2 regions of the Leptolyngbya sp. ST-U4 genome follow, and region 2 is predicted to be linked to the other one. Evidence: riboswitches for the same ligand, from Rfam matches in the RefSeq annotation. Region 2 holds a riboswitch; the other holds the start of a gene.
What was found. Region 2 has a riboswitch for cyclic di-AMP ahead of ntrB (nitrate ABC transporter permease). Riboswitches for the same ligand answer to the same signal wherever they lie in the genome.
Positions count from the first base shown of each region.

Region 1: another riboswitch for cyclic di-AMP. It lies ahead of NDA02_RS01205 (ArsB/NhaD family transporter); the one in region 2 lies ahead of ntrB (nitrate ABC transporter permease).

Region 1 is NZ_JAMPKZ010000001.1:272,830-288,936, reverse strand. It holds gene NDA02_RS01230 (hypothetical protein) at 1-143, shown strand, start outside; gene NDA02_RS01225 (hypothetical protein) at 303-716, opposite strand; gene NDA02_RS01220 (hypothetical protein) at 778-900, opposite strand; gene cobM (precorrin-4 C(11)-methyltransferase) at 937-1,794, opposite strand; gene lgt (prolipoprotein diacylglyceryl transferase) at 2,091-2,987, opposite strand; cyclic di-AMP (ydaO/yuaA leader) riboswitch at 3,283-3,470, shown strand; gene NDA02_RS01205 (ArsB/NhaD family transporter) at 3,586-4,923, shown strand; gene NDA02_RS01200 (DUF2993 domain-containing protein) at 5,031-5,870, opposite strand; gene NDA02_RS01195 (DUF4912 domain-containing protein) at 6,462-7,985, shown strand; partial or broken gene NDA02_RS01190 (transposase) at 8,117-8,929, opposite strand; gene NDA02_RS01185 (GIY-YIG nuclease family protein) at 9,194-9,730, opposite strand; gene menA (2-carboxy-1,4-naphthoquinone phytyltransferase) at 9,776-10,633, opposite strand; gene NDA02_RS01175 (alkene reductase) at 11,013-12,113, opposite strand; gene NDA02_RS01170 (metalloregulator ArsR/SmtB family transcription factor) at 12,510-12,827, shown strand; gene hemF (oxygen-dependent coproporphyrinogen oxidase) at 13,207-14,253, shown strand; gene NDA02_RS01160 (circadian clock protein LdpA) at 14,941-16,107, shown strand, end outside.
Region 2 is NZ_JAMPKZ010000027.1:5,458-21,564, forward strand. It holds gene NDA02_RS23015 (LysR family transcriptional regulator) at 1-767, opposite strand, end outside; gene NDA02_RS23020 (thioredoxin domain-containing protein) at 779-2,833, opposite strand; gene NDA02_RS23025 (HD domain-containing protein) at 2,926-3,558, opposite strand; gene NDA02_RS23030 (M48 family metallopeptidase) at 3,720-4,592, shown strand; tRNA gene NDA02_RS23035 (tRNA-Leu) at 4,571-4,655, shown strand; gene argF (ornithine carbamoyltransferase) at 4,978-5,904, opposite strand; gene NDA02_RS23045 (Hsp20/alpha crystallin family protein) at 6,447-6,965, shown strand; cyclic di-AMP (ydaO/yuaA leader) riboswitch at 7,487-7,625, shown strand; gene ntrB (nitrate ABC transporter permease) at 7,749-8,603, shown strand; gene NDA02_RS23055 (ABC transporter substrate-binding protein) at 8,864-10,333, shown strand; gene NDA02_RS23060 (nitrate ABC transporter ATP-binding protein) at 10,379-11,218, shown strand; gene NDA02_RS23065 (universal stress protein) at 11,447-12,217, shown strand; gene NDA02_RS23070 (aldo/keto reductase) at 12,361-13,320, opposite strand; gene NDA02_RS23075 (NUDIX domain-containing protein) at 13,444-13,890, opposite strand; gene NDA02_RS23080 (DedA family protein) at 14,459-15,034, shown strand; gene NDA02_RS23085 (hypothetical protein) at 15,105-15,359, opposite strand; gene mug (G/U mismatch-specific DNA glycosylase) at 15,756-16,107, shown strand, end outside.

The DNA of each region.
Region 1 (16,107 bases), on a different contig from region 2:
GGATGTTTTGTTTATCCACAACACTGAGCCTGTGGGTGCTGCTGGCGCGTAACCTTCCGTTTCGATCGCTTCTATCCTGCGCTTACGGCATTTTGTCAGGATTTTTGTTCTATATTCTGCTGTTTGGCATTCGTTCTTATTAGAACCTAACTCGTCTTGAATTCCAGCAAGTTCCAATTAATTTGAGTGGATTGATTTGAGTTTCAAGAGTCTCAAAGCCCCCCGAAGTGGAGGTTAGAAAGGGAAATTGCAGGGGCGATGTCGGAGACTTGCCACTCCTCAAGCCCCCTTTTACTTCCCTTCTACTGGGAAGCAAACTGCTGTGTGAAATCAGCGTGCATCAGGGCAATATTCGGATCGCGCTGAATCGCGTGTAGATAGCGTTTGTTAAGGCTGGTTCCTTCCGCATCGGGCTGCATAAGCTGTTGGGCTTGCTGCAAGAGTTGATCGATCGTTTCAGGGGCAATCGGTTCTTTCGCATGAATCACGTCGTCCATTTGGACAATAAACTGCGAAATGGGACGCAGCCAGCTAAACCAATCGTGGCTGGTGACTAAGCGAAAATATTCGCCTGTGGTTTGAATTCTGCCGTAAAACTGCTCGTAGATTCCTTTTTCCGAGTCCAGCAATGCTTTGTGAAGTGCCAGCAGCTTTTTCCTAACCGTACGGAGCTGCTGCATTTTTGCATTTGCATCTGAAGATGAGTCTGAAGGCATTGTGCCTGCTCCTAAGCAAACGATCGTGTCCGCTCAGCCTGGAACCATCCCTGGAAAGTGTTCAACGTCCTGCGTTGCCTCCTAAATCCTCCAGTGCGAGGGGGGCAGTTCGGGACATCGCCGTGACTTTCCCAGTCGTGACTTCCCAAAGTTCTCTGGGCTGTTCTTGTTCTATTCGTTCCATTGTACCGGGACAAAACTGCACGGGATAGTTAACCCATTAGCGGGGACGAAACAAATGAGTATGCTCTGGGTTGTAGAGGCGCGATCGATAGGAATTCTGCTCGTTTGGGTCTGGGGCATCGTGAAGCAGCTTCCCCTCTGGGGTAATCGATCGCAGTGCCGGACTGATGACGTACATCGTGGTACGAATCAGGTCTTTTTGCTCGGTTAGGTCTGCCATTTCTGCCAGGGGGGCAATCCAGATCTGCTCGTCTGACCAGCCCAGGCGAAAGCAAACCGCAACGGGTGTATCGGGCGGATAGTGCTGCATCAGTTTTTCCTGCGCCTCGCGCACATGGCGGGCACTGAGGTAAAGGCACAAGCTCGCCTGATGCGCGGCAAGCGAGGAGAGTTCTTCGGCGGCGGGAACCTGGGTGCGTCCGCTAATTCGCGTCAGGATGATGGTCTGCACCAGCCCGGGCACGGTGAGTTCGACCTTGAGTTTGGCGGCGGCAAGCTGAAACGCACTGATTCCTGGAATCACCTCAAACGGAATCTCGGCAGCGACAAGTGCCTGCATCTGCTCATGCACCGCTCCGTACAAGCTCGGATCACCCGAGTGTAAGCGCACAACGGATTTACCCGATCGCACCCGATCCACCATAACGGGCAAAATCTCTTCCAGAGTTTTGTTTGCTGTCCGAATCACTTCCGCGTCAGAATGCACCATTTGCAGCATCGCAGTCGGCACAAGCGAATCGGCAAACAGAATGACCTCTGCCTGACGCAGCAGCCGATATGCCTTCAGGGTCAAAAGCTCTGGGTCGCCGGGTCCCGCCCCCACAATGTACACTGCCGGGGCAATAGTAGACTGATCTTCAGCGGGTATTGATCGATGTTCAAATTCAGTCGTCATGGTTGATTCGGCTCTATGAAATCACACAAAAGTTAAATTTGTCGCACAGCACTGCGTCGTTCCTGTAAAAACTTTGAGAAAGCAAGAACTTCTGTAAAAACTAGATAAATCTCATCCGTAAATTCCCCCATTTGACCGTTCATCGGTAAAAGTAGGGTATAGATGCACCCTGATTCAAGCCCTGGAAATTGCTCTAGGGCTTTTCTGTTTTACGAAAGTGCTTTGGTAGATCCTCAGGCAGGTGCTGTGGATAAGCGGTTTGGGTGAGGTTTACTACGAAAGAAATCAAAATCAATTTATACCTGGCTTTTGTCCGAATCCTGAGCGTTTGCTCGCGCTGCTTCGTTTACTTCTGCGATCGACACGACATCCGGCAAAGATCGGTTGAGCGGATAGAGCCATAGTAAGCCGATCGCCCCGATCGCAATTCCAACTAGACTCACAACCTGAGCGATTCGCAGTGGACCGAGCATCAGGCTATCCATCCGCAGTCCTTCAATCCAGAAACGTCCCAGGCTGTAGCATACCAGATAGGTGAGAAAGAGGGTTCCCAGCTTCAGCGAAGACTTACCGCGCAGCCCCCGGAAAAACAGCACCATCAAAATTGCGAACACCCCCAAATTCCACAGCGATTCGTAGAGAAATGTGGGATGGAAATACTCAAACTGCGTATAGCCGGGAGGACGCTGCGCCGGAGGAATAAACAATTTCCAGGGCACATTCGTGGGTCTGCCAAATGCCTCAGAGTTAAAGAAATTGCCCCATCGCCCGATCGCCTGTCCCAAAATCAGAGACGGAGCCACCAGATCGGCAAGCTGCCAGAAGGGAACTTTGTTCAGTTTCGCAAAAATTAGCGTGGCGATCATGCCACCCAAAATCGCGCCGTGAATCGCAATGCCCCCATGCCAGATTGCAATCAGCTCTGAGGGATTGCTGGCGTATTTGTCCCATTCAAACGCCACATAGTAGATCCGTGCCGCCGGAATCGCTGCCACCACCAGCCAAATCGCCAGATCGCTCATTAAATCTGGATTGACACCGCGTTTTTTTGCCAAATAGGTCGATAACGTCACCCCGATCAGCACGGCTGAGGCAATCAGCAATCCATACCAGCGGATCGGCAGGGGTCCGATCATGGGTCCGGGAGACGTAAACACAGCGAGCCACAAATTTAATTGCCAGTTCAATTGCATAGTGCCTCAAGCGAAAAAAGCAATTCCCTTGATTGTATCGACTTCAGGAAAGGGGATTTGGGCAGGCATCAAGTCTGCAAATCGCAAAACGGTACGATCGCTGCCAAATCTGCATTCAAACCAAGAATGGTATGATGCCCGGAAAACCAGTGCTACGATTGAGCCAATCCTGGTGATTTCGTATCAAATCCGCTTGAATTGCTGAATTCAGTAAGGAATAAAGGAGCTTTTTCCCGACCCGAAGGCGAAACCTCCGATCGGCAATTTATCGGATTTCCCTAATTTCAAATCGCTGGAATCAAGTCAGCCTAATTCGACCGCCTTCATTCGATCGGCGCAATCGAAACGGAGGAATCAATTTTTGGGACGTATTTGCGGTCAGGATAATGCCTGGGTTTTAGCTTAGCGTTGAGTCTCGATTGCAAAAGGGCATTTCCCAGCCTTAGCCCGTCAACTAACTCCGTCGGCAAAGGGAGAAGACTGAGCAGAGACAGCATTTTTGTGACATTTCCGGGATGAATTTCTGGAATGAGTGATTGCAAAGATCTGGCTCCTCAGCTTCCCAAGTCTGTATCGTCTTATCGGAGAAGCGGGGAAGATGGAAAACTGGCAGGCATGGGTCGCAGGAGCAGCGTTTCTGGGCGTGATCCTGTTTGTAATGACCGAATGGATTCACCTTACAGTTGCAGCTTTTTTGGGCGCGCTGTTGCTGGTGTTTACCAACGTTATGACGCTGACTGAGGCGATCGACTACGTGGGCGGCAGCTATCCGACGCTGGCACTGTTTTTTGGCGTAATGGTGCTGGTGCGTGCCTTTGAACCCACCAAGATTTTCGACTACCTGGCGACCCAGATAGTCATCCTGGCAAAGGGGCAGGGAAAGCGGCTGCTGATTGGCATTATTGCGATTACCACGCCGATTTGTGCCGTGCTGCCGAATGCAACCACCGTTATGCTTCTGGCTCCGCTGATTCCGCCGATGGCACAGGAAGTAGGCGTTGACTTTGTGCCGCTGCTGATTTTGATGGTGTTTGTGGCAAATAGTGCCGGGCTGCTGACGCTGGTGGGCGATCCGGCAACGTTTATTGTAGGGGATGCAGTCAATATCAGCTTTCTGGATTACCTTACACAGCTCAGTCTGGGCGGCGCGGCGGCGATCGTCACCCTGCTGATCATGACCCCGTTCCTGTTTTCCCCTATCTGGCATAAGCAGCTAACCGACCTGGAACACTTGCCCCACCCCAAAATCAATCATCCCCGTGTTTTGGCGCTCGGCGGAATCATTGTGGTTGCGGTACTCGTGTTTTTTGTGGCAGGCGAATTGCTGCCAATTCCCGTTTCTCCGGCTGCGTCTGCTCTGCTCGGTGCTGCCCTGGCTCTCCTGCTGGCACACCAAAGCAAAATCGACACCGTTCACAATATTCTGCGCGATGTTGACTGGAGTACGCTGCTGTTTTTTATGAGCATCTTTGTCCTGATTGGCGGACTCGAAAAAACAGGCATTATTGGAAATTTATCAGGACTTCTTGCCGTCATCCTCGGTCAAAATATCTTGCTGGGTTCCCTGGCATTGCTCCTGTTTGTGGGTCTTATTTCCAGCGTCGTGCCCAATATTCCCCTGGTCGTGGCAATGGTTCCTCTGCTGAAGCAGTATGTCGTTAACGTGGGGCTGGTGAGCGCAGAAGTGCTAACTCCCGACTTTAACGGGCAGTTTCCCACTGAAGTCCTGCCCCTGTTTTACGCAATGATGTACGGTGCAACGCTGGGCGGTAACGGAACGCTCGTTGGTGCATCGTCTAACATTGTGGCGGCAGGAATTGCAGAACAGCACGGCAAGCGTATTCCGTTCCAAACTTTTCTGCGATACGGGATTCCGGTCATGCTGATGCAGTTGTTGACGGCGGCGATCTATATGGTGGGGAGGTTTTTTCTTTAGTTAGTGAACCGGAGTTGATAAGCGGGAGTTGGTAAGCGGGGGAGCCGAGGGGATGAGGAAATGAGGGGTGAGCTGGCAGGTTTACTGCACCCGATCGCGATAACTTCTTACGCTGGTACTACATTAACCCTCCCCCGGCACACCAGCCTTTCCGCTTCCAAAAGGAGTTCCTGAATCTCGACTTCCTGACCGAGATCAATCGCAAACCGATGGAGATGGGGCAGTGGAGTTCCCTGGGTTGCGGTGAGCGTGGGCAACAGTTCGGGACGATCAAGGCAAAGCTGGCTGCCGTTGAATTGCGTAATTCCGGTTCGCAGCAAAAAGGGGAGGCGAGGCAAAGCAGTTCCTTGTTGGAGCGAATCGATCGCAGGTTCTCGGACGGGGGAATTATTCATTGCACTTGCCAAAATGCCGCCAAGGATAAGCTGCTGATTGCCGAGTTCAATTTGGGGCTGAGTGATGTGAATCGTACCTGTTCCAATCGCAGCAGTGAGTTCCGGGGGCAAGAGGTGGCGCGTTTCGGGCTGAAATAGAGCGGTCATTAAGTCGGATAGCGCAGTTGCCAGCAGGGGAGCCTGAAGCGAAGCGGTGAGATCGCGCTGGTGCAGCGTCAGATTACCAAAGACCGGGACGACTTCGAGCAATTGGAGGGGTTTGCCGCGAAGAACCTGCCCAAAATTGACGCGAATATTTTCGCCTGTCAGCGCAACCTGACTCAGATGGAGCCCTTGATAAACTGCCTGCCGTGCAGCGATCGACACTTTTGGCACATAGCCTGAGAGGAGTTGTCGATCGCCTCCTTCAAGCTGAAATTGCAGATCTGCGACAGACTCAACCTGTGATCGCAGCCACAGCCGAACTGCCGGAGCCAGAACGCTGCTAATCAGCCGACTTTGCCGAGAATCGGGTTGGGGTGCAGGTTCCTGAGTGGGGCGATCGGTAGACATGATGGTGTGTAAAAAATGAACAGGTCTTAGAGTCAGCCTTAGCATGGCCAATATGCCTTAGCCATTGTGACAGTCTAGACGGCTTGTGCAAATAGAGAGTTGCCGACAAGCAAAAGCACTGCGTACCCTACAACACCTATTCAGGCGATCGACTGCTAAGCAACGGCAGACGATTGGGGTGAGCATCTCCTCTAAGCAGATAGGGATTCCCAGCACTCTGGAAGGACAACTTTCTTACATTCCGTTTTTCAGGGCTTCTAGCGTAACTGACAGTTGGCTCGCAATGTCATGAAACTTTGATATTGTCGATCCCACAACCCGATCCCAAACGGGCATTTGTCAGAAAATCATGACATTATTGCTGTTCCGATCGCTGAGTTTCCGTTGATCTCACTAGAATCAGGCTTTGAACTACTTGATTCTTAGGCTGATTTTCTGCAAGATAGGGACACATTGATCCCCTGCGATCCCAAAGACTGATGGGTTTGATATTGGATTGAACTCCCAGCTTTATTCAGTCGTTTCTGTTCTCTTTCTCAGCTTTGAATCAAGGCACTCATGCTCAAACGATAGACATCTGGAGGTCTGACCATGTCAACAGAACGTCCGCCGATCGAAGAAATGACCCTCCGGCAGCTCCGCCGAATTGCGAGCGAGTTGGGCATCTCGCGTTATAGCCGCATGAGAAAAGACCAGTTGCTTAGCTCAATCCAGGAAATTCAGCGGGCGCGGTTTGTTTCCAGTTCAACTCGTTCTTTAGAAGCACAGGCAGAAGTGGAAGCAGCGAAATTTGATGTTGGGCTTGATGTAGAGCAAACTGAACAAATTGAGGCAGCCTTAGCTCTTGCCGTTGTAGATGAGGGATTGCCTGAGTTGCCAGATGGCTATAGCGAAACCCGCATCATGCTGCTGCCCCGTGACCCGCAATGGGCTTATGCCTACTGGGATATTCCTAAGGCTCGAAAAGAAGAACTGCGCCAGCAGGGGGGCGTGCGTTTGGCACTGCGGTTTTATGACGTGACTGATATCAATGTTGAAATTCAGCGTCCGCACAGCTTACAGCAATATGAATGCGACGAACTGGCGCGGGAGTGGTACTTGCCAATTCCGGTAAGCGATCGAGATTACGTGGTGGAAATTGGCTACGTGGCGTTTGACGGTCGCTGGCTGATGCTGGCGCGATCGGCTCCGGTGCGAATTCCGCCTGTTTATCCCTCAGACTGGATCGATGACCAGTTCATCACTGTTGTTTGGGAAGATGACCTGCGCGGCAAGACGGTGAAGGAGCTTCCTCATCCGACCCGACAGTTGGCAAGTGTGGCAAGCGTTGCTAGTCCTGTTTACGATCGCGTGTTTGAAATGGCGCAGTCTGCCGAGACGCAGCGCGTTGCAGGGTCTGTATTTGGTTCGATGCAGCAGGTTCCCGAAGAGGCAATCAGCTCCTATGTTTTCCCATCGGGGGTAGGCAAGTGGGCAGTGCCAACGGCTTCCGGGATGGGAATGTCGGGCGCAGGCATGATGGGCAGCACAGCTTACACCACCTCTGGCATGGGAATGTCCGGCGTGGGCATGGGTGCGGCTAGAATGTCGGGCGCGGGAATGTCTGGGGTAGGCATGATGGGCAGCACAGCTTACACCACCTCCGGCATGGGTATGATGTCTGGCGTGGGCATGAGTGCGGCTGGAATGTCGGGCGCGGGAATGTACACAACTTCGGGGATGGGCATGTCCGGGGTAGGAATGTACACAACTTCGGGGATGGGCATGTCCGGGGCAGGAATGTATACCATGTCGGGCATGGGCATGTCGGGAGCAGGGCTTTCACCGTCGATGCGTCCGCGTCAGTTCTGGCTGATTGCCGATGCTGAACTGATTGTGTATGGCGCAACTGAACCCGATGCTACCGTAACGATCGGCGGTCGTCCAATTCAGCTCAATCCAGACGGCACATTCCGTTTCCAGATGTCTTTCCAGGACGGCATGATTCACTTCCCGATCATGGCAGTTGCCGCCGACGGTGAGCAAACGCGATCGGTTCACCTGGAATTTACGCGCACCACGCCCGAACGCAATACAAATACTAAGGAAGAAGCGATCGTCGAGTGGTTGCCATAGTTAAAAATCTCGGTTTGATTTCCCCGAACTTCCTCTAACGCTGTCAAAATGGCAGTGCTTCAAACAAAGCTTGATCCTTCATCTTAGATGGAGGATTTTTTATTGCATTGCAGAACGTGCCTTTTTGTTATTTATCCCTCTTTGGTAATTTGGAAGTAGCGCGTTTTGCGCCGCGCACCGAAGATGATTTCGCGGATGTGACGGCGCTCGGTGGGATGTCCAACCTGCGCCTGATCGTATGCTCGCCAACGGTTGTAGCGCACTCGCTGTCCCGGTCCGACAAGCACACCATGATTCGAGCGAAGGGCAACAATGTAAGACCATCCGAACTGCTCGATGGTATTGATCACATCCCCACTTTCGCCATACAAACTGTCCGCTAAAACTAGCTCTACCTCGAAGCCCAATGCTTTGACTTCTTGTAGAATTTCAATGGCAAGTTGCGGTTTGGTTTTGTACGAGTCATCGGGTTCGAGCCGGGATTTGGGCTTGAAGCTCTTGAGCAACAATGGGTAGGTGAGTTTGTCCACCACTGCCTAAGCATTAACTGAAACAATGCCATTGGACAAACGTCCAATGTTGCCAATGTATTGCTTGGCAACGTAGTCAGTTGCTTGCCCCTTTTTGACATCACCCGTCTCATCGAGGCACAACCCGATGCGGCGTTCTCCAACGGTGTGTGCAATCAGGCTCAGGCGAACTGCCCTCAGTTGCTCAACGCTCCAGACACCACCGCGCAGGAAATGATGGAGACTTTGAGCGTTTTGAAGACCAACGAGTTGAGCAATCGCAGGTAGGGTTTTACGCGCTAGTCCACTCAACAGGCCCACGTGCAAAAACTTGAACTGCTCAAAACTCCTGACATCCTCAAACAGGTGGCGGTAGGCTTGACAGTATTCATTGATGAAGCCCACAGTGGCAACTGGTTCTCGTTGCTCAATCATGCTCAGCAACCTAACGTTCAGCCCCTTTAACCTAATTTACCTATGCGCAGAGTGACAGAAGAGGGATAAGCATAAGTTTTCCGACTCGGTTTTCAGGTTGTGGGTTTTCGGGTTGTGTAAGTGTCTCGATTTCAAGTGTCTCGATTTCACTTTTTCGGCTCAAAGTCCCTTATTTATGATTTATGAGGGATTAGGGGGGGCGGTTTGGGCAGCATTCAGCATTTCTCAAACCCCCTTTTAACTGAAACAGGTTAAACAAAATTTCTAATTTTTCAAACTCAAAAGCCCTTCTTCTTTCAGTTTCGGATCAAAGCGAACCGCCATCTTCACGCCGCGCTGTTCTAGCTGGGTCAGCACTTCAGCTTCGACGCGACGGGCAATCTGCTTCAGGAGTTTTGTTTTTCCGAGGTCATCGATCGCGGCAAAGGCAGCCTGTTCCTCAGCAGTCATTTGTTCTTTTGCATCGATCGCCTGGCTCCAGAGCGGTTCTTCCGCAGCATTTCCCGGTGGGACAGTGCCGTTTTCGCTGATCCAGGCGGTGCGAATGTCTTCCAGCAACGTGCGGCTAGGTCGTTCGATCGTCTGCACCTTCAGCCAGTAACATTTTTGCGGCTGACGAACGAGATGCTGCCGGAGGCTCAGTGTCACATCTCGCGAGTAGCCAATATACTGCAGGGTTTTCGCCTGATCGAAAATCGCGTAGACACCAATCCCAAAGGGGCGATCGATGAGCTGTCCTTCGTCGTCCAGGTAAGGAAGGTATTCAAGGTCGGTGAGAAAAGGAAGCGTGGGGTGGGGCATGAGGAGATGGGGAGATGAGAGGTGAGGAGATGGGGGAATGAGGGATTAGCCGATCGCAAAGCCCAGGCAGAGCAGAATGCCGCTCCAGAAGTGCAGCGAGACGGCGATGAATTTGCAGTTGTTGACCCGATCGGGCTGATTGTGGTTTTTTCCGACGTGGCTACAGAGGCGATACGCGGTCGGTAGACTGGCAAAAATGGCGATCGTCCATACAGGAAAGATGCTTAGCCCCACACCCAGCAGCGTTAGTGCATAAAGGCTCCCGCAGACCCAGGGCAGCAGTTCAGCCGATTGCTGTGTGCCTAGGCGGACAATAGGCGATCGTTTTCCGGCTGCCAGATCGTCGGCAACCTGATGAAAGTGAGAGCAAAACAGAATCAAGCTGGTGCTGATACCGAGAATGACAGAGGCTGCGAGGCTTGTGACAGACCACGTTTGAGTTTGGCTGTAGTAGGCAGCAGCAACGGCAAGCGGACCAAAGCTGAAGAAGCAAAGAATTTCGCCCAGTCCCTGATAGCCCAACCGGAAAGGCGGACCCTGATAGGTATACCCCAGCCCGCAGCACAGCAGAATAATTCCCAAAATTGTAAAGTCGCGCTGGGTCCAGGCGATCGACACGATGCCCAGAATCCCAAGCGTCAGCAGCAGGTTGCCGATCCAGAAAATCAGCGTTTTATTTCCTGTCAAATTCACCAGCGAGTGATGCTTGTTGCGATCAATTCCGGTTTCAGCATCAAAGACATCATTGCTGACGTTTTCCCAGGCAAGGATCAAGATCGCGGAAACCACAAAGGTGAGAAAAATGGGGAGGTTAAAGGTTTGGCTTTCCGCATAGGCAACGGCACTTCCCAGAGCGATCGGCATGATTGCCACGCTATACATCGGCGGTTTAATCGCAGCCATCCACAGCTTTTTTTGACCCGCATTCGCTTGGGTACTCGCTTGGGAAGAATTAATCGGGGAAGAAAAGGATTTAACGAGCTTAATTGTCATGGAGGTTTCTAAACTGCGTGACCCAGACCAGAAGGAAACGTCTACAGGAGCTTTTTACAAGGACTGTTTATAAGTTGCCTGATTAAGTTGCCATTTACTAAGTTGCCATGAACCCTGTCCCCATGCGCCTTCAGGCGTTTGCAGTGGTAATGATTCTTTACGTCGTGTGATAGTTCTCAATATGAAAAAATCTTCCGGATGTATTGTGAAATACCGGAAGACTGTAGTGGTAGATGCACCCTGATTAATATCCCTGGCTTTGGCTGGGGATTTTTTGTTTCTACGTAAGCTAGGCGATTTGCCGCTCCAGTGCAGGGTAGTCAGTGTAGCCTTTGCCGTCACCGCCGTAGAACGTGTTGCGATCGTAGGGGTTCAATTCGGCATTCAGCTCAAACCGTTTGGGCAAGTCGGGATTCGAGATAAACCATCTGCCGTAGGCGATCAGATCTGCGTCGTCTGCCTCCAGCACCGCATTTCCCGTTTCGCGGTTGTAGCCTCCGGCACTGATAATCTTGCCCTGATAAATCGGACGGAAGAAATGTGCGCCTAGGTCTTTCGTTTTGTCGCGCACTTCGGGGTTATCCCAGCGCGGCTCGACCAGATGCAAATACGCCAGATTGAAGCGATTCAGTTCCTTCACCACGTAGCCAAAGAGGGCTGCCGGATTGGAGTCGTGCATATCGTTAAAGGTTCCGGTGGGCGACAGGCGCAGACCCACGCGATTGCTGCCCCATACGCTAACGATCGCTTCCAAAACTTCCATTAAAAAACGGGCACGATTTTCGATCGATCCACCATATTCATCGGTGCGATGATTGCTGCCGTCCTGAAGAAACTGATCGATTAGATATCCGTTTGCCCCGTGGACTTCAACGCCATCAAAGCCTGCTTCAAGGGCATTTTTAGCCGCTTGTCGATAATCCTCCACAATGCCAGGAATCTCAGATAGCTCCAGGGCGCGAGGCATAACAAAGGGCTGCTCCCCGGTGTAGGTGGATGCCATGCCTTGAGGGGCGATCGCGCTGGGGGCAACGGGCAGTTCACCGTTGGGCTGAAGTGACGGGTGAGAAATCCGCCCGACATGCCAAAGCTGAAGAAAAATGTGTCCGCCCTTCTCATGCACTGCCTGAGTCACTTGCTTCCAGCCTTCGATCTGTTTGGCGGAGTAAATTCCGGGTGTTGCCGGATAGCCCATTCCCTGCGGCGAGATTTGCGACGCTTCAGTTACAATCAACCCGGCAGAGGCACGCTGGGCGTAGTAGGTGGCGTTAAGTTCAACCGGCACGTCGCCTGCACTAGCTCGATTGCGTGTCAGGGGAGCCATGACCAGACGGTTTGGCAGTTCGTAGGGTCCGAGTTGAATGGGAGTGAGGAGTTTGAGAGTAGACATAGGAGTAGGTAGGTAGGTGGATGAGTAGGTAAGCAGAAGTAGTTAAATAACCATTTGAGTTTTACTGTAACGCGATCGATTTGTTAGGTCAAGTGGTTACTTGAGTATTTAATTAGTAGGGTAGAACCATCTAGAATGGAATCACATCCTAAGAAGATACTTTAAAGCTGCAAACGGCGACCCGCCCCGCCCCGCCCCCTAAATCCCCCAGCTTGAGGAACTTTGAACCGGAATAGAGTTTGAAGTCCCGATCGTTCGGGAGACTTTGACCTGAAACCCGGATCAAAAGTCTCTTCTTTGTAGGGGGTTGGGGGTGAATGCAGCCCATTGCATACTTCTAAAACAGCCTCTTAGAAATTCTTGTAGCGATTCCTGTGGAGTAAGGGTAAGACCTCAATGGACACTGAACAACGGGCGAAGATATTTGCAGCGTTAGGCGATCCGACCCGACTGCGAATTGTGGAGCGGCTCACTATGACCGAAGGGGAACTGAGCGGCTCAGAAATTGCGGCTCAGCTTGAGATTAGCCTTGCACTGTTTTGCCACCATTCCAAAACGTTGAGCGAGGCGGGACTCCTGCAAACTCGCAAAGAAGGGCAAACCAAGTTTCACGCCATTAATCGATCGCTGCTGAAAGAGTGCTTTATTAGCCTGTTTAACTGCCCGGTACTCAGCGAGAGCATCCATGCAAAAGCTTCGTTAACAGCAAAGTAAGCAACGCGAGTAATATCAAAGGCGAAATGCAAGAAAACTCCCTTTCCTGCTAGCTTTCACACCCGTTCTGTCCTGGTTGAATGCTTCTTTCGCTTCATAACCAAATAGATATAAAGATTTGTCACTCCTCCTAGATCCGGTTGTCCTCCTTCCCCTAAAGTACAGAAGCGAACAGGATGGAAACGATCGGAAAGCGAAGCATGGAATTTCTCAGTAAACCAGGCTAAAAAACGGGCTAGGCTAAACAGAGAGCCTTAAGAAGAGAGCCTCAAGATAAGACAATTGAAACAATAATACAATTGACAAAGCTTGTCTGCCGCTCTGTTTCCGTATCGTTCCAATGAATTTGACCAAGAGAGATTGAAGCGTTTAAAGAGCTATGGTGAAATCTTCTGTACCCCCCACTTCAGCAGCAAACTCTGGAACTACGCCACCGGCTGACTCTAAAGCGCGAGTCAGTGCCTTTATGAAGCAGATTCAAGACCAGATTTGCCAGCGTCTTCAAGAACTCGACGGCCAGGCTCAATTTCAGCAAGATAGCTGGGAGCGCGAAGAAGGCGGCGGCGGTCGATCGCGAGTGATCAAAAACGGGGGAATCTTTGAGCAGGGCGGCGTCAACTTCTCTGAGGTTTGGGGTAAGGATCTACCGCCGTCGATTCTGGTTCAGCGTCCCGAAGCCGCCGGACACGGTTTCTATGCCACGGGCACTTCGATGGTGCTGCATCCCCGGAATCCCTATATCCCGACGGTTCACCTCAACTATCGCTACTTCGAGGCGGGTCCGGTATGGTGGTTTGGCGGCGGCATCGACCTCACGCCCTACTATCCGTTTGTGGAAGATGTGAAGCATTTTCACCAGACTCTGAAAGCAGCGTGCGATCGTCACCACAGCGAATACTATCCAACCTTTAAGCAGTGGTGCGATGAATACTTTTATCTGAAGCACCGTGGGGAAACACGCGGGGTCGGCGGCATTTTCTTTGACTATCAGGATGCTCGCGACACGCTGTATCACGGTCCTGATAAGAAGGGTCTAGCCGCTCAATACAGTGACTCGATCGGCAACATTCATCAGCGCAACTGGGAAGAAATTTTTGCCTTTGTGCAGGACTGCGGCAATGCCTTTCTGCCTGCCTACGAGCCGATCGTCGAACGTCGCAAAGATACGGAATATGGCGATCGAGAGCGCGATTTCCAGCTTTATCGGCGCGGTCGCTATGTAGAATTTAATCTGGTTTACGATCGGGGCACAATCTTCGGTCTGCAAACCAACGGACGTACCGAGTCAATCTTGATGTCGCTGCCGCCCCTGGTACGCTGGGAATATGGCTATCAGCCTGAATCCGGCACAAGAGAAGCACAGCTCTACGAAATTTTTCTTAAGCCGCAAGACTGGCTTAACTGGGAAGGAGATGTAATTCAGTAGTCGCGTCAACCTCGCATTTTGTAGCGCGTTGATTCCAAAACAAAACGTGCTCTGGCTGTTGCTGAACTCAGACGATCGTTCTGAATGACGGCAACAGCTTTTTTTCATGTCCTTTGATCGAACCTCCTAAGCCGTTGCTGCTGAATTTGAAATCAGGAATAATCGGCTCTCTTAGTTCCAGGCAAATAAAACCTCAAAGTCCCTAGCCTTAGGGGATCTAGGCAACAATACAGATGGGAAATTTCATAACACTCCTCCTATCCTCAATGCTTGCGAAAATCACCCTGACAGGTACTACAGAGCCGATCGCCCATCAACTAACCTGAATGTAGTATGCAAGCTGCAAATGTAGTATAATAATGGCTGTGCTGGCATACATTCACCTCAATCAGGAAAAGCCATCATGCTGAAATTTATTGCTGCAATTGAACTGAGGCAGCTTCAGTCTGAAGCAACCCAAAGAATGCTCGATCGCGTTTGTGAACCTTGTTAACGAGCGATTCCATAGATTGTTTTTGAGGGGCTTAAATGATTCGAGTCCCCCTTGGCGGAAATCTTTCTAAAGATGAACGGATGCGTAAAAAATATTGCTTTCGCAGTTCACACTACACATCAAAGCAAAAGAGTTGTAGTAGACTGCTGACAAATGATCCTGTCATTTTGTCTATAACCTTTTAGTATGTAAGGGTGACCGATTTGCACCGTCCCCTACGTTCACTGAGGCAAGGCAACTGGTTCAAATTAATTTGCGGAGCCAGTTATCAGCACCTTCCTGCTGTTCGGACATTAGCCCTCGCCTACGCGCTTGCTGGAGCCGACTGTATTGATGTCGCCGCCGACCCAGCCGTGATTCATGCCGCTCAATCTGCCCTGGAATCGGCGATGAGCCTGCAAAAATCCGCTCAGCAGCGTGGTTTTTTAATCGAGGGTTTACCCTGGCTGATGGTCAGCCTCAACGACGGCGAAGACCCGCACTTTCGTAAAGCTGAGTTTGACCCTGCCTGCTGTCCGCCTGATTGCACCCGCCCCTGTGAAACGGTTTGTCCGGCACAGGCGATCGTGTTTAGTCGAGGAACCGATCGAGGGCTGGATGGCGAATCGGCGGGCGTGATTGACGACCAGTGCTACGGCTGCGGTCGCTGTGTACCGATTTGTCCCTTTGACCGAATTTCGACTCGTTCCTATGTGTTTTCTCCAGCGGCAGTTGCCCCTCTGGTGTTATCTGGTGTAGATGCGGTTGAGATTCATACGCAAGTTGGGCGATTGGCAGACTTCAAGCGGCTCTGGCAAGCGATCGAGCCATTTCTCCCCACGCTAAAGCTGATTGCGATTAGCTGCCCCGATGGGGAAGGCTTTGTGGATTATCTGTGGGCACTGCACGAAGTCATGGCTCCACTCCCCTGTGCCTTAGTTTGGCAAACCGACGGTAGACCTATGAGTGGTGATATTGGCAATGGCGCAACACTGGCAGCAGTCAAACTGGGTCAAAAAGCGCTGGCGGCAAAACTACCTGGATATATTCAGTTAGCTGGAGGCACAAATTACTACACCGTGAGTAAACTCAAATCACTGGGCTTGCTCTCGCTAGATAAAACCCCTAATGCTGTAGCAAGGAATGGGGCGTCCTCGCAGGCGCGGCAGGAAGAACCGTTTCGCATTGCCGGAATTGCCTACGGCAGCTATGCTCGAACCCTCCTCGCTCCAATTCTTGAGCAGCTTGAACAATCCTCCCAGCAATTTCCCCTAAGTACTTCTGCTGAACACGACTTTGTGCCGTTTCATTCTTCCCGTTCCGAACAAAGCTTCGATCGACAGCAGTTCCAGATCCAGCTAGAGGACTCTGATCTTCTCTGG
Region 2 (16,107 bases):
TAGATCACCCCCGTTCGTTGCAGGTTTTTGAGGGAGACGGGGACGATCGCAATCCCAATTTCGGCGGCGACTAAGCTAATAATCGTCTGCATCTGAATCGCTTCCTGTACAACGGTGGGACTGAATCCGGCTCGCTGACACAGGCTGATGATTTGGTCATACAAGCCGGGAGCCAGCGATCGCGGAAACAGAATAAATGGCTCGGCAGCGATCGCCTTGAGCGAAATTATCGGCTCCTGGGCAAACAGATGGCGATCGGGCAGTGCCAGCACCAGAGGTTCCTGAAAAATAGTTTGCACCTGTAACAGCAGATCGTCGATCGGCGGACGCACCAAGCCCACATCTAATCGACGATCGCTGAGCCACTGAAGCTGGTGATCGGTCGTCAGTTCATGCAGTTCTAGCTTCACTTCAGGAAAAGCCGCCCGAAACGATCGCAGAATCGGCGGCAGCACGTTATACGCCGCAGAACTGACAAACCCGATGACGAGTTGCCCCTGTTCGCCCCGGCTAACCTGCCGTCCAGTCTGGATTGCCTGCTCAAGCTGATAAAGCAGCCGGCGACTTTCCTGCAAAAAAACGGCTCCGGCTTCGGTCAGGGCGACCGATCGCTTTGTGCGGTGAAACAGCTGAAAACCCAGCTCATTTTCTAACTGCCGAATTTGCTGACTCAACGGTGGCTGGGCAATATGCAACCGCTCGGCGGCACGACCAAAGTGCAGTTCCTCAGCAACCGCGACAAAGTAGCGTAAATGGCGAAATTCGATCGGCACAGATCCTAAACGCCCAACGCTTTCTGAATCTGACGCTGCATTTGTTCGCTTTCGGTAGAAGGCTCCAGACAGCTCAAGCCTTTGCAGACCATTGCCATTACACCGGGGGGCAAGTGTGAGTCGAGGCGAAGGGCGATCGTTGGCAAGTACTGCTGAGCAAGGTTTGCGATTTCGTCAGGCGTGGTTCGGATCAACGTCGGATAGCGGAACCAGTCCAGCCCACTCACTAAGCTAGGGCAGGCTTGCGGAATTTGCTCAATCACAGTGCTAAAAGCTTGCAGCGTTTGCTCGGCGCGATCGAAGCATTGCAAATCTTCCGTGAGCAGAAACAGCCGGATCAGGTTCATCGCGGCGATTCCATTTGCAGAAGGTGTGGCATTGTCACCGTAGCTGCGTTCCTGCACAACCAGATCGCTCACTGCATCGGTGTTGTAGTAGCCACCCTGCTCTCGACTCCAGAGAAATTCTTCAAACTCACACTGCACTTCCTGGGCGCGAGCGAGCCATTGTTGACCGTCCTGTCCCAGACTCAAGCTTGCCTGATGCAGATCAAGCAAAGCTTTGATGAGTAGCGCGTAGTCTTCCGATTGAGCAATGACGCTGACCTGCCCGTCATAGTTGAGCCGATGTAGACGGTGATCCTGCCACTGGTAATTCAAGATGAACTGTGCCGCCCTGACTGCCAGATCGAAATACGCCCCGTTTTGCAAGACTGCAGCCGATCGTGCCAGTCCCGAAATCATCAGACTATTCCAGGCGACGATCATCTTGGTATCGGTCACCGCCGGAATACGTCCTTTCCAGGGCAAAGTTCTTGCTTGCTGATTGTTCTGTGCTGGGGGAAATGTGGTGGTGTCCAGAGCAGAGGCTCCATAGCGCACGGTAAATAGTTTTTCTAGCGCGGCGACTGCGGTCGAAGCAAGTTCACCGCTCCTCGATCGCTGCAAAACGTTCTTGCCTTCAAAGTTGCCAGCCGGATTGACGCTAAATTCGGCTTCCAGAATGGTCAATTCTTCGGGCGTGAGAATCTGCTCTAGTTCTGGATAGCTCCAGACATAAAACGCGCCTTCTTCTGGTTCACGATCGTCTGGACGAGGAAAACTATCCGCATCCTGCGCCGCATAAAAGTACCCTTCAGGAGCCGTCATCTCGCGCTGAAGCCACTGGACGGTACCGTCGATCGATCGGGCAAAGGCAGGTTCCTGAATTCCGATCGCCCACAGCTCCGCCAGATACTCAATGATCTGCCCGTTGTCATAAAGCATTTTCTCAAAGTGAGGCACTGTCCAGGTCGGATCAACCGTATAGCGATGAAACCCACCCGCCACATGGTCATAAATGCCACCCAATGCCAGATCCATGCCGCGCTGCTGGCAAACGGTCAGCCGATTCAAATCCGGGTCATTGTGCTGAAACCGAACACTGTGCAGGGCAGTCATCGCGTGAGGAATCATGGGAAATTTTGGCCCTCCTCCCTTCGCGGCTAGTACCGTCAGACTGACCCGTAGCCCTTCCTGCAAGCGTTCTTCAGAGAGTTCGCCATTTCCCTCGATCGTCGCGCCCTGCTTCAACCGTTCCCGCAGCTCGTCCGTCACTGCCTGAAGCTTGACTGCCTCGGTGTCGTAAAAATTTCGGAGTGCCTGAATGACCTGCAAAAAGCTCGGTCGCCCGTACTTCGCCTCTGGCGGAAAGTAAGTTCCCCCATAAAAAGGCAGGAGATCGTGCGGCGACAGAAACACATTCAGGGGCCAGCCGCCTTGTCCCGTCATGAGCTGGAGTGCCTGCATATAAATGCTGTCAATGTCCGGGCGTTCTTCGCGATCGACCTTAATTGCCACATAGTTCGCGTTTAGATAATCGGCAACGATCGGATCAGAAAACGCTTCGCCCTCCATCACCGTACACCAGTGGCAGCTAGAGTAGCCGATCGACAAAAAAATCGGCTTGTTCTCCTGTTTTGCTTTCTCTAATGCCTCATCGCACCACGACCACCAGTCGATCGGGTTATCGGCATGTTTGCGGAGATAAAGGCTCTGAGTCTGAGCGAGGCGATTGGTCATAACAGCAGCCGGAACGCTTCACTGTTGAGTCTAGCGTTTTAGCTTGATTTACGAAGGGCTGATGACAAAGGGCTGCTTGCCTCAGTCATTTCCTATAGAGTTGCCTGCTGCGCCGCTTGCTCCGCAGTTTCCCGCAGGGGTAATCGAATATATCCCGCAGCCACACTCTCCGCCACAATTGCTTCGACCCACTCCCACAAATCAGGCGTGCCCTGCTTAACCGGTTCCATCCGCTTCCAGACCTGATCGATCGAAACGCCGTGTTTCTTCCAGGTTCCGCCTGCCGTTTTGTAGTTGTGCAAGAGGGGCTGAATGCGATCGAGTGCAGCCGCAAATTGAGCCGTTGCCGTTTCCCGCGCTTCAAACTCTTCCCATAAAAGACGCAGCTCGGCTTCCAGATCCGGCGGCAATAAGCCAAAAATGCGATCGGCGGCACGCTGTTCTCGATCGGCTTTGTCCAGATTGCCCTGCACGTCGTAGCAAAAGGTATCGCCTGCATCAATTTCAACCAGATCGTGAATCAGCAGCATTTGAATCGCGCGGCTCATGTCTGTTCCCGCAGGGGCGTACTCTGCCAGCACGATCGCCATGATTGCCAGATGCCAGGAATGCTCTGCGCTGTTTTCCTGCCGTGATGCATCGACCAGCAGGGTTTGCCGCAGGATGTGCTTAAGGCGATCAATTTCCAGGATGAATTGAATTTGTTGGGTGAGTCGTTGCTGCACGGTGGGAGGTGGAGGGAGGTGGGCTGACGCTTTATTTTAGTGTGAATGGGGGTGGGAGATGAGGGGGTGAGCGTCTTGATCGCGTTTAGATTGAATCAGTGGGTATGTAGGGGGTTTGATTAGAATGGGAGCAGGCACTTTTTCACCACACGATTGCCCCTATGTCTCTTCCCAAATCTCTGCTGGTCGGTTTAACTTCTAACGACTTTCGCCATCCGCTCGATCGTGAGGCAACTCAGGCACTCAAGCAGATTCCGGGGATGGATTTAGTTGTGCGATCGGTGCTTGGACCTGTGGCAGAACGATTCTTCTATTTAGAAAATATTGCGTCTAGCATTTTGGTGAGCGATCAGCAGTTGCCTCATTTACATCAGCTGCTGCTGGAAGCCTGCAAAATTCTTGACCTGGAACCGCCTCAGCTTTATGTGCGGCAGCATCCGGTTCCCAATGCCTACACTTTTGCAATGCGAGGCAAACAGCCGTTTATTGTGCTGCATACATCGCTGATTGATATGCTCACATCTGAAGAAACCCAGGCAGTGATCGCTCACGAATTGGGGCATCTCAAGTGCGAACACAGTGTTTATATGACCCTAGTGAATGTGCTGGTGCTGGCTGCCGGACAGGTTCCCTCCTGGGGTGCGGTGCTGGCACAGAGTTTGCAGACTCAGTTAATGGAATGGGTGCGCTGTGCAGAATTTACCTGTGATCGCGCTGCGTTGCTGGTTGCTCAAGAGCCGCGTGTGGTTGCCTCGGTGCTCATGAAACTAAGTGGCGGTTCGCCTACGCTTGCCTCTCAGCTCAATCTGGATGCATTTTTAGCACAGGCGCGATCGTATGACACCATGACCACCGATGATGTGGGCAAGCTGCTGCGCCAGATGCAAACCACGCCGCTAAGCCATCCCCTCCCGGTACTTAGAGCTAGAGAAGTCGATCGTTGGGCAAGCAGCCAGGAATACGCAGGGATTCTCCAGAAGCGATCGATGCGCTATAATGATGAGGCTGAAAAGGGCGGATGGCGAAACTGGTAGACGCACCACACTCAAAATGTGGCGAGGTAACCCCTCATGGGAGTTCGATTCTCCCTCTGCCCATAGACTTAAGTAAATTACTAAAATTAAATTAGTAAAGAAGTGAATTAGTAAAGCTGAATTACTCAAGCAAGATTAAATTCGAGGAGGGTTCGGATCATGGCTCAACGGTTGAAGCGATGGGAATCTCCCCGCAAGCAGGGCAGAAACGATAAAGGAAAAGGCGGCAGTGCCCGACAGCGACAGCTCCGCAAACAAACTCAAATGCTGCGGAAGAAACTGAAGGACGGCAACCCATCTAATCAAAATTCAAACCGATCGGGGGAAGGGACACTATCTCTTCCCTCTTTTTTTATTCAATTCCCTCTCTTTCAATCCACTTTGTTCACTCCACGCCCAACACACTTACCAGCAATGCCTTTTGAGCATGCAGCCGATTTTCTGCCTCGTCCCAGACCCGCGATTGGTTGCCTTCGATCACGCCGTTTGTAATCTCCTCGCCGCGATGTGCCGGAAGACAGTGCAGCACGATCGCCTTTGAGTCGGCTTTATTCATCAGGTCTTCATTCACCTGGTAGGGCATAAAAACGGGAATGCGGCTGTCTGCCAGATCTTCCTGTCCCATACTCGCCCAAACATCGGTGTAAACAATTTGTGCGCCCTGAACGGCGGCTTGCGCGTCCTGAGTGAGGGTCACTTCGGTTCGATCGCCTGCGATCGCTTTTGCCTGCTCCAGAACTCCGGCGTTTGGTTCAAAGCCAGCAGGAGCAGCAACCCGAACGTTCATACCGCTTAAGGCACAGCCCAACATCAGGGAGTTTGCCATGTTGTTGCCATCGCCGACATAGGCAAGCGTTAAACCGTCGAGCTGTCCAAATTCTTCTTTGATGGTCTGCAAGTCGGCTAACACCTGACAGGGATGCTCCAGATCGGTGAGAGCATTAATCACGGGAATTTTGGCATAGCGGGCAAAGGTTTCAAGCTCCTGCTGCTCGTAGGTGCGAATCGCCAGCACATCCAGATAGCGATCGAGCACTCGCGCTGTATCTTCCACGGGTTCTCCCCGGCTCACCTGGGTGACGTTGACGTTGAGATCCAGTACTTGCCCGCCGATTTGATACATTGCCGCCGAGAAGCTAACTCTGGTGCGTGTCGAAGCTTTGGTAAACAGCAGACCCAGAATCTTTTCGCAGCGCGGGTTGAGCTTCTTTGCTTTCAAGTCGATCGCCAGATCCAGCAAATCCCGCAGTTCTGCCACACTTAAATCCGCCATGCTTAGCAGATCCCGCCCATATAATGTCGCTACGCTCATTTCTGAAGCTTGATAGTAGGGGTTTCTTGAATTCCGGAAACTAAAACCCTACCAGATTTTCTGCGATCGTGCAGTGTTCAATTCAACTCCTGAGCAATTCTCGTTCTGTCACCAAGAACTTTTTCCTTCTACCGCCTAGGGGCTTGACTCAGCAGACTGAATTCGAGCATCAGCAAAGAGGGAGCCGTTCTTATCCTACTCGCCTGAATAAATCTCCAAAAGAAATCGGATTACAAGTGTTGGCACAGCAGTTGGTAGGCTCAGGCTTTGTCCGTTTACTCAAGTAACTTACTTAAGTAACGACTGAAATTTGAAGTACTTTGCCATACCTTCAAGCTAGCAAACCGCTTTGTTACCTCTCAACTCGACTTAAGCTTCAAAAATTGTTTGCGTACAATGCGCTTACTTATTCACTCGATCGTCTTTTTTCGGGAAACTTCACCATTCCTGTACAGTTCTCCTCACTGTCTCCGGGTTGAGGTGCAAGACATAATCAAAACATGAGGATTAAACGTTTCAATTACCCCACACAAGATAGAGCGATGTTAGTGAGATATTGGAATCCTTGGCGCGAAATGGAAACGCTCCGCCGTCAAATGGATCGAGTGTTTGATGAGATTGCAGTACCGAGCGAATACAGCTGGGCTCCGGCGATCGAACTACATGATAGCGGTGAAACATTTACGCTGAAAGCTCAACTTCCCGGCATGGATGTGAAAGATATCAACGTTGAAGTGAGCCGTGAAGCAGTTGCTCTCTCCGGTGAGTATCGCAGTGAGCAGCAGGGCGAAACCAACGGCATTATGAAGTCCGAGTTTCGCTACGGTAAATTCCGCCGCATTGTGCCGCTTCCGGTTACTGTGCAGAACGATCAGGTTCAAGCCGAATACAAAGATGGCATCTTGACCCTGACGCTGCCCAAAGTCGTCGAAGTTCGCAACAAAGTGGTGAAGCTGAATCTGACAGACTTGGCTCAGCCTACGATCGAGCCGACGACCGAACCCGCGACAGCAGCCGTCACCGGATCGAATGAGGCACAGGCTACCGAAGCCAACAGCTAAGAGCTTAAGCGGTTTTGAGCCGCCTCTGGAGTAAGCGACACGCAAATTAGACAAATTAGATTTGAGTTAAACAGATAGCGCAATAAGCAGGAGGTCGATCGCCTCTTGCTTTTTTGTATTTTTGTATTGGTACACCATTTTTGTATTGGTACACCAATGGTTTAATAAACCAATTTTTATCTATCTTCAATGCATCAATTTTCTGCATCAAATCATAATTTCTGCATCAAATCCTAAAGCTAAAGCTGATATTACTCCTGCTAAACCTGCCTTGACATTCATATTTACTGCACTCACCTGCACTCACCGTTCTTCAACCAACTTTATTGAAATCATTTACAGCGTTTATTTCTGCGTTCGACTTAGAAACGCAACGTTTGTAATCAAAAATTCGCAAAATCGATCGCCTACCTTCGGCTGAATAAGCAAACACAATGGTGAAAGCAATTCGATTGCTTTAGCAGTAGAGAGATTGACGGACGCAATGGGCGATGTTAGTATGGATGCACTTCAAATTAATCTCGAACAGTCAGCTTAATTCAGTCTCACCCTAACCAAAGAAGACTGAAGCGGAGGAACCAATATTGGGGCGTATCGCAAGAAGGACACCTCTCAGTCCTAGCCCGTCAGCTAACTCCGTCGGCATTGAGGGGAGACTGAAGCTTTTGGCAATTTGTCTTTGGATAACCGTCTTTGGGCAACCGTGCTAAAGCTCGTCAGTATCCTTGACTGTTGGACAGTGGTTCCGTTGTTCTGTCCACCTTCAACCCTGAGGAGTTCAGGATGGTTGTACAATTTGTGGGTTCGATCGCCGTTGCCGGACAAGCAGCCTGGAGGCGTGTGCAGCCAGTCGTGCTGCAAGAAACTGTGCTGCTGCCTGCGTTGGGATTTGCAGGTCTGATTTTGCTGTGGTGGATAATTGCCCTGTTTAACAGCGACCTGATGCCCACCCCGCCAGAGGCACTTCAGGCAAACATGGACTATTTGCTGCATCCGTTTTATCGTCGTGGTCCTGGCGATTTGGGAATTGGTTGGCTGTTGATGGCAAGTTTGCGGCGCGTTTTGATTGGCTTTAGCCTAGGCGCACTGGTTGCAATTCCCGCCGGATTTCTGATTGGGATGTCGCGTCAGGCAATGCTGGCACTCAATCCGATTATTCAAATCCTGAAGCCCGTTTCGCCTCTGGCCTGGCTGCCGATCGCCTTGGCAATTTTTAACCTGGCAGACCCTTCTGCGATTTTCGTCATCTTCATTACGTCGCTCTGGTCAACGATTATTAACACTGCACTTGGCGTATCCAGCGTCTCCAAAGATTATCTGGATGTGGCGAGAGTCCTGGAAATGCCTCAGTGGAGACGAGTTATCAAAATTATTCTGCCTGCCAGTCTGCCCTATATCTTCACCGGGCTGCGCATTAGCCTGGGCATTGCATGGCTGGTGATCGTCGCAGTCGAGATGCTGACCGGAGGTGTAGGCATTGGCTTCTTTGTCTGGGATGAGTGGAGCCGCTTGAACCTTAGCTCGGTCTTCCTGGCGGTGGTTGTAATTGGGCTAACCGGGCTGATTCTGGACTTTATCGTGGTCAAAATTCAGCAGTTTGTCACTCGTCGTCGTTTTCGATCGCAGTCGGCAGCCTAATCAAGTGGGGGAATCCGGGGGTGAGGGGTAAGTGAGCAGGGGATAAAATCTCTCGATCGCCCTTGCGTCAGAGCTTCCTAATCTACTTCATCAGCTTTGCGTCAATCATTTCCACAGTCTCTCTACTGTCTGTTGAATCAGGTTGAGCAGCAAGACGCTCCCCATTTATAGAACGAACCGCAAAACCCGCTCCTCACCTCCCCATTCTCTCATCCCTCCGACTTTCCATCCTTTATCCACTCCCCACTCCCCAAACCAATATGAACCACGATCGTCTCAATCGACGTGACTTCTTAAAAGGATTCGGAGCTTCGGTCGCTGCAACGACGCTGGCTTCCTGTGCGGTAAGTGCGAATAGGGCGCCGCAAGGACTGCCGCAAATGGCGGCTGAAGTAGAACCGATCATCGATCCCCAAACGCTGGAAAAACCGAATTTAACGATTGGCTATGTACCTGTCAATGACTGCGCTCCCTTTGCGATTGCCTGGGAAAAAGGCTTCTTTCGCAAATATGGCTTGAACGTGAAGCTTAGCCGCGAAGCAAGCTGGGCAACCTCACGAGATGGCGTAATTTTTGGTCGGCTGGATGCGTCACCCGTGGTTTCAGGAGCCGTGACCAATGCCCGAATTGGCGCAGAAGGTGCGCGCCATGCCCCGATGTGTGCCGCAATGACCATCCACCGCCATGGCAATGCAATGACCATGAATCGTGCCATGTGGGAATCGGGGATTCGCCCCTGGCATGAGTACAAGGGTGATTTGGAGGCATTCGGGCGGGATTTCCGTCGCTATTTTGAAGGTCTGCCCTCGGATCAGCGAATTTGGGCAGTGGTTCTCAGTTCGGCGATTTATGAATATTTCATTCGCTATGTCTCGGCTGCCGCAGGCGTTGATCCGTTGAGCGAATTTCGCGTGATTATTGTGCCGCCGCCCCAAATGGTAACGAATATGCGAATTGGTGCAATGCAGGCATACATGGTGGCAGAACCCTGGAACACTCGCGCAATTCGGGGGAATGAAGGAATTGGCTTCACCTTTGCTCAAGGAAAGGAAGTCTGGCGCGGACATCCTGATCGCCTGCTAGCAGTGATGGAGCCTTTTATTAATGAAAATCCCAAGACGTATCGATCGCTGGTGAAAGCCATGATCGAAGCCTGTCAGTATTGCAGCAAGCCGGAGAATCGCGCCGAAGTTGCAAAGATTATCACCGGGCGATCGTTCACCGGAGCCAGACCGAAAACCTGCAAAACCCCGCCCCTGATCACGCCGGACAATCTGCCTTCACTGCCCGAATGTGCAACCAAGTTTACGGGTCCAGGCATTATTGGCGAATATAACTATGGCGGTTTTGATAGCAAAGACCGGACGATCGCTGCCGCCGATACCACCATTTTTTACGACTTCCCAACCGACCTCGCCGAACCCGCCAACGCCCATTCCACCTTCTTGTGGCGATCGCAAAGTCTCTGGCTGATGACGCAAGCCGCCCGCTGGGGACAGATTCCCGAAATTCCGGCAAACGCAGACGAGCTGACGAAAAAAGCCTGGCGATCGGACCTCTACCGCGACATCGCTGCCGAAATGGGCATTAACTGCCCCAGCGAAGACTACAAAGTAGAACCCGCTACTGTCTTTATCGACCAGAAAGGATTCGATCCCAGCGACCCGGTCGGCTACTTGAAAAGCTTTGAAATTCGAGCCGATCGCCCCAAACCCTTCTATTTATCCTAGCTGACCCCTCACCCCTTACTCACCCCCTCACACCCGGAGAACCTCATGATCAAACCGCTTACCTTCCCCGCCACCGATCGCCTGCGTGACCCAGCCGAGTTTCTTAGGATTGAGAATGTAACCAAAGCTTATCCTGCCGCCGGAGGTGGCCAGACCGTGATTCTGGATGGCATCAATCTGACGATCGGCGCAGATGAATACATCTCAGTCATCGGGCATTCGGGCTGCGGCAAATCGACCCTGCTGAAGATTGTGGCAGGTCTAGAACAGGCAACGTCTGGTTCTGTTTGGCTCGAAGGGCGCGAAGTGCGTAAACCCGGAGCGGAGCGCATGATGGTATTTCAGCAATACTCGCTGCTGCCCTGGCTCACGGTGCGAGAAAACGTTCGGCTGGCAGTGGATGAAGTGTTGAGGAACCTCTCTTCAGCAGAAAAGCGGGAAATTGTCAACGAACATCTGGCAATGGTGAATCTGACCCCTGCGGCAGAAAAATATCCTGATGAGCTTTCGGGCGGCATGAAACAGCGAGTGGGGATTGCTCGCGCTTTAGCGATTCGTCCCAAGGTGCTGCTGATGGATGAACCCTTTGGCGCGCTCGATGCGCTGACACGGGGCAAGCTCCAGCGGCAAGTCCTGGATATCTGGGAAAACCACCGTCAGGCGGTCATGATGATTACTCACGATGTGGATGAGGCGTTGTATATGTCCGATCGAATTATCTTAATGACGAATGGACCTGCTGCCCAAATTGGCGAAATTTTGGAAGTTCCCTTTGCCCATCCGCGCCAGCCGAAGGAGCTGCGAGAACTGCCTGAATACTACGAACTGCGGAACCACGCGCTCAACTTCCTCGATCGTCATTTCGGACACGATGACCAACTTTAATCTTTGTTAAATTAAGCCCGTTCTATTCCTAAAGAGGACTGTGTAGGGCAAATAGGAAGCTTTACACTGCAATTGATCCCTCTAATGTTTCTGTTGATTCCTGTCTGTTTTTCATTGATCCCAAAGCTTGTTTCCCTTAGGAAACTGTAAAGCGATCGCTTAAATTTCACGCTGACCCGTCTGCCGCTTTTAGCTTCCATTTCCTCACTTGCTCCTCCAACACCGACTATGAGAATTCAACCGATGCTGCTGCGCCTGCAAAGCGCGCTTGGACAAGACAACCTCAGTGAGCAAATGCTTTTGTATCCGGGTGTCGCGCCGACGCAGAATTCTTTTGCTGAGATGTCAAGCAGTTCCGCCAAGGGAGCAATTGACGCTACTGAGGCAACTTCGGAATCGATCGACGAAACGACCAATATTGTCATCAGCTACAATGGTTCTCCGAATAGCCAAACTGCTCTCGATTTTGCCTTCTGGATTGCTCATCAAACGAAACTCGCGACCAACAAATCTGTTACCGTTCACGTCGTCTATGTGCTGGATAGCTGCAACTCGCTCCAGTTAACTTGCGCTGCCGCTCCTGATCTGAACGGACTCCGATCGCAGTCTCTTCAAAAAGCGCAGGTTGGCGGTCTCCCCTCGATTCAGAAGCAAACTGCAACGGCAGTTCAATCCAAACCCCAATCGCAGGCAGCAGCCGTCTATCAACCCAGAACGATTCAAACCCAGTCAGCCCGATCGCTAACCGATTCCCTTGAGACTGCCGATCGCATCCTGTGGCAGGCTCGCTGTCTAGCTGATGAATGGCGTGGTTCTCTAGAGGCACATTTGCGCTTTGGGGCAGTGGCGATCGAGCTGCGTCAGGTAGTGGAGGCTGTAAAGGCAGATGTGCTGATGGTAGGCTGTACGACCGGAGAACATTCCCTGATCCAGCAGTTGCTCACCCCAGCGTTTCCCTGCCCGATCCTGGGCATTCCGCACGAGCTAGAAAAGCAGTAGGAAATTAGCGGGGCGTTGCTCAATCGAAGGATAAATGGTTGAGTTGAACATGGCTGGGCAGCCCCCTAAATCTCCCAATTTTGGAGGGCTTTGAGCGTGTAAAGGTCATACACAGAATCCTTGCCGCGACCTACGAACGAAGCCTAAAGAAATCGCTGCTGGTGCGGGCGAGTTGCCTGATCGATGCGATCAATTTCTTCTTGCGTGAGGCTCCAGCCCAGTGCGCCTGCATTCTGTTGGGCCTGGCTCCCATTCTTTGCACCTGGAATTGGGACAACGTTACCCTGAGCAATCAGCCAGTTCAGCGAAACTTGGGCGGGAGTGCGATCGTATTTTTCGCCGATTTGCTTTAGCAACATTATCACCGGAGCCAATTTTTCCACGCCACCTCTGCTGAAGCGAGGGTCTAGCTTGCGCGCGCCCGTCGGGTCTTGATAATTTTCAGGAGTGTATTTTCCGGTAAGCAAACCCTGCGCTAATGGGCTGTAAGCCAGAATCATGATGCCCAGCTCTTTTGCTGCTGCCATAACGCCATTGTGCTCGATCTGACGCGCCAGCAGCGAATACTGCATTTGATTCACCGCCAAAGGAACACCGCGCTTTGCCAGTAGCTCGTGCGCCTGTCGCATCTGATCCGCCGAATAGTTGCTCACGCCGATCGCCTTAATTCTGCCGCGTTTTACTTCGTCAGCCAGTGCCTCCATCAAGGTGGGCTGTCCCATGAAAAAGTCAAAGGGCTGGTGAACTTGATACAGCTCTACGGTGTCACGCTGGAGCCGCTTCAAACTTGCAGTCAGCGCATCAGCAACAGCACTTTTTCCAAACCGCCAGGGCAGCGGGAAGTACTTCGTTGCAATGTAGACAGGCTGATTGGTTTGCTGCATAAACTGTCCCAGCAGCGTTTCTGACTTGCCCAATCCGTAGATTTCTGCGGTATCAAAAAAATTAACGCCTGACTCTAGAGCGGTCTTGAATGCCTGCTCGACTGAACTTGCATCGTAATCTTTGCCATAAGTCCAAAACAGGTTGTCGCCCCATTGCCAGGTGCCGATTCCCAGAGGCTTGATTGTCAAACCGCTAGAGCCGATCGAGAGGATATCCATTGTTTGCTTTATAAAACTTTACAATTACTTCATAGTGTAGCCCAGATACTCAGGATCAGGCGTAAGCCGATCGAGATAACTGCATCAACCGTCAGCAGCAGAAATCAGTATCAGGAGCCACTCTTAGGAGTCAGGCGACTTCTCTTTTAACTGCTTCAGTATCAGGTAGCGATCGATAATGGCGCGGGTTGCTTCTGACATTCGCACTTGGTCGCCAAGCTGATAAAACCGCAGTTCGCGAATCTCGTGGGTTGGCTGCGGCGTTCCCTGCGCTTCAACGAGAAATACTTTGTGCTCATCGCGCACCCAGCCCGACTTACGCCAGCGAATGTGTCCGGTGTAGCTAAAGAGATACTGCATTGAAATTGTTTTGAGGGTTGTTTCTTCTTGCAGTTCCCGAATCGTTGCCGCCTTGCGCGATTCTCCTTTTTCGGCAGCTCCTCCAGGTAATAAAAATCGTCCGCTCTTGCCCGCCACGAGCAGCACACCCTGAGGCGTATCAACGAGCGCAGTACCTCTACGCCGCTTACGGACGGCTTTTTTTAGCAGTTTTGAAGGGGTGGTTTGCACAAACTAATTAATGAGAGGGTGAAGGGTCAAAAGATAGTTTTGGGTGAAGAAGCAAAGATACCAATGGTTTGAAAACTTGATTGAAAATGCGAATCGCTTCATTCACAATTCATTCAGTGCGTGATTTGATTAACTCACTGAAACCCCTCCAATTTTTTGATTTGCTCCACTCTTCTTTTATAATAACGAACCCTATCCGAAGGCTGGTTTGGATCTTGCCTCAGTCTGTCCTGAGAAACGGCAAATTCTAGAAAAAACACTAGTCGTCGGGTAGCCGCTGCTCGAGGTTCTGCTTGTTACGCTACCCAAAGTGACCGATCGTCGAATCGGTATGCAGCAATACAGCTTAAACTTAAAGCTGCAACGCAGTATCAACGGGCGATCGCCTGAACGGAGAGCGGTTTTGAGCGAACAGCTTTTAGCTCATCTTAGTATCCGTGTTCAGAATTATGCGATTACGCTTTGGGGAACTGCGAAGCGATTGAAATTGCATCAAATAATACTAAAACTCAGCTTGAAACTCTCAGCCCCCGATTACGTCAAGGACAGGAAAACTTAAACATCAGCTATGCAAACTGGCTATTTCGGAATTGTGATTTTAATGGTGGTTTCCCCCGTTCCACCTGAAGTGTTTATGCCGCTTGCAGGCTTTATGGCAGCGCAGGGAAAACTGCATTTTGTTTATGTTGTCTTGTCCGGGGTCGTGGGCTTTTTGCTAAGCATTTTCCCCTGGTACATTGGCGGTCGCATTTTGGGAAAGCAAGGCTGGCGAAAGCTGATCGATCGACAGCCGAAATGGCTCACGGTTTCTCCGGCAAAGCTGCAAAAAGCAAATCGCTGGTTCCGTCGCTACGGGGGGCAGGCGTTGCTCATTTCCCTGCTGCTGCCCGGACTTCGCAATATCATGGCAGTCCCTGCTGGGATTAGCGGAATGTCTACGCTAAAGTTTCTGCTGTATACGAGCTGCGGCGCGGTAAGCTGGCTATCGCTGTTGACCTACACCGGGTATGTGCTGGGCGACCGATACGAGCTAATCAACACTTACTTCAGCTCAACCACTACCCTCTTTTTGATGAGTGTGGGAGCCATTGCACTCTGCATTTTGGGCGTTCGCTTTTTCCTGCGACGGAAAGCGACCCTGTAGTTCCCACTTCACGATCGTTAAGCAACGGACAAGATTTGTGATTTCAAATTGATTATGAAGTGATTGCAGGCTAACGATTTTGGTGATAACTCGGTGAACGAGACGGAGCCAGATCAGTATCAAAGGTTTTATCCAGCAGATCAATTAGTTTGATAATTGCGATCGATGTAATAACTCCCAGCACCAACCCGCCAATTAGCAAACGCAGAACCATTTTTTTGGCTTGCGCGATCGACTCTTCTGCACTAATTCGACCTTTGAGTTGCAAAACCTTTTCTTCCGGCGGTAAGGGTTCGGGCGGAATCGGCTGATTGGGATGCGCCATAATGAGAGTTCTGTGAAACTGTCGCTGCACTGATTTTTACACTACGATCGAGCAAGTTTTTAGTTTGTCATTCGTCATTTCCCACTCGTGTTTATAAATTAGTGTTTACGAATTGATGAATAACATTTCCCTTGTTTCTGGTTAAATCGTGTCCTGCTCCTGGGGAGCGCAAATTCATTAATTTGTCTTCTCCATAAGGTGTATTAGGGAGTACGCGTAGCTCATCGATTGGGAGGCTCAGGGTTAATGCGTTACGCTGTATCAAACGATCCTACAGAGTCAACCGATCCTACAGAATGCGCTCCTGAGCAGCGTAGCAATTAGCATCAATCGATCGTAATCCGCAGTTTAATCTTGCAGCGAAATCTTCATCATCTACCGCATGGCAATTACAGCATGACAATGCAGCGCCCAATTAAGCCCACCAAAGTTAAGCCCACCAAAGCCGATATCCAGGCTGCCTACAATTCCACCGTATCCGATATTATTGACCATCATTTGAGCGTTCTGTTTTGCGGCATCAATCCCAGCCTTTACAGTGCTGTGGTGGGGCATCACTTTGCGCGTCCTGGCAATCGCTTCTGGAAAACGCTGCATCAGGCAGGTTTTACCGATCGCCTCTTTTCCCCAGATGAAGATCGGGATTTGCTGAAACTGGGCTACGGCATTACCAACTTGGTCGATCGTGCAACGGCACGGGCAGATGAAGTCGCAGCCGCAGAATTTGTCGCAGCGCAGCAGGCTCTAG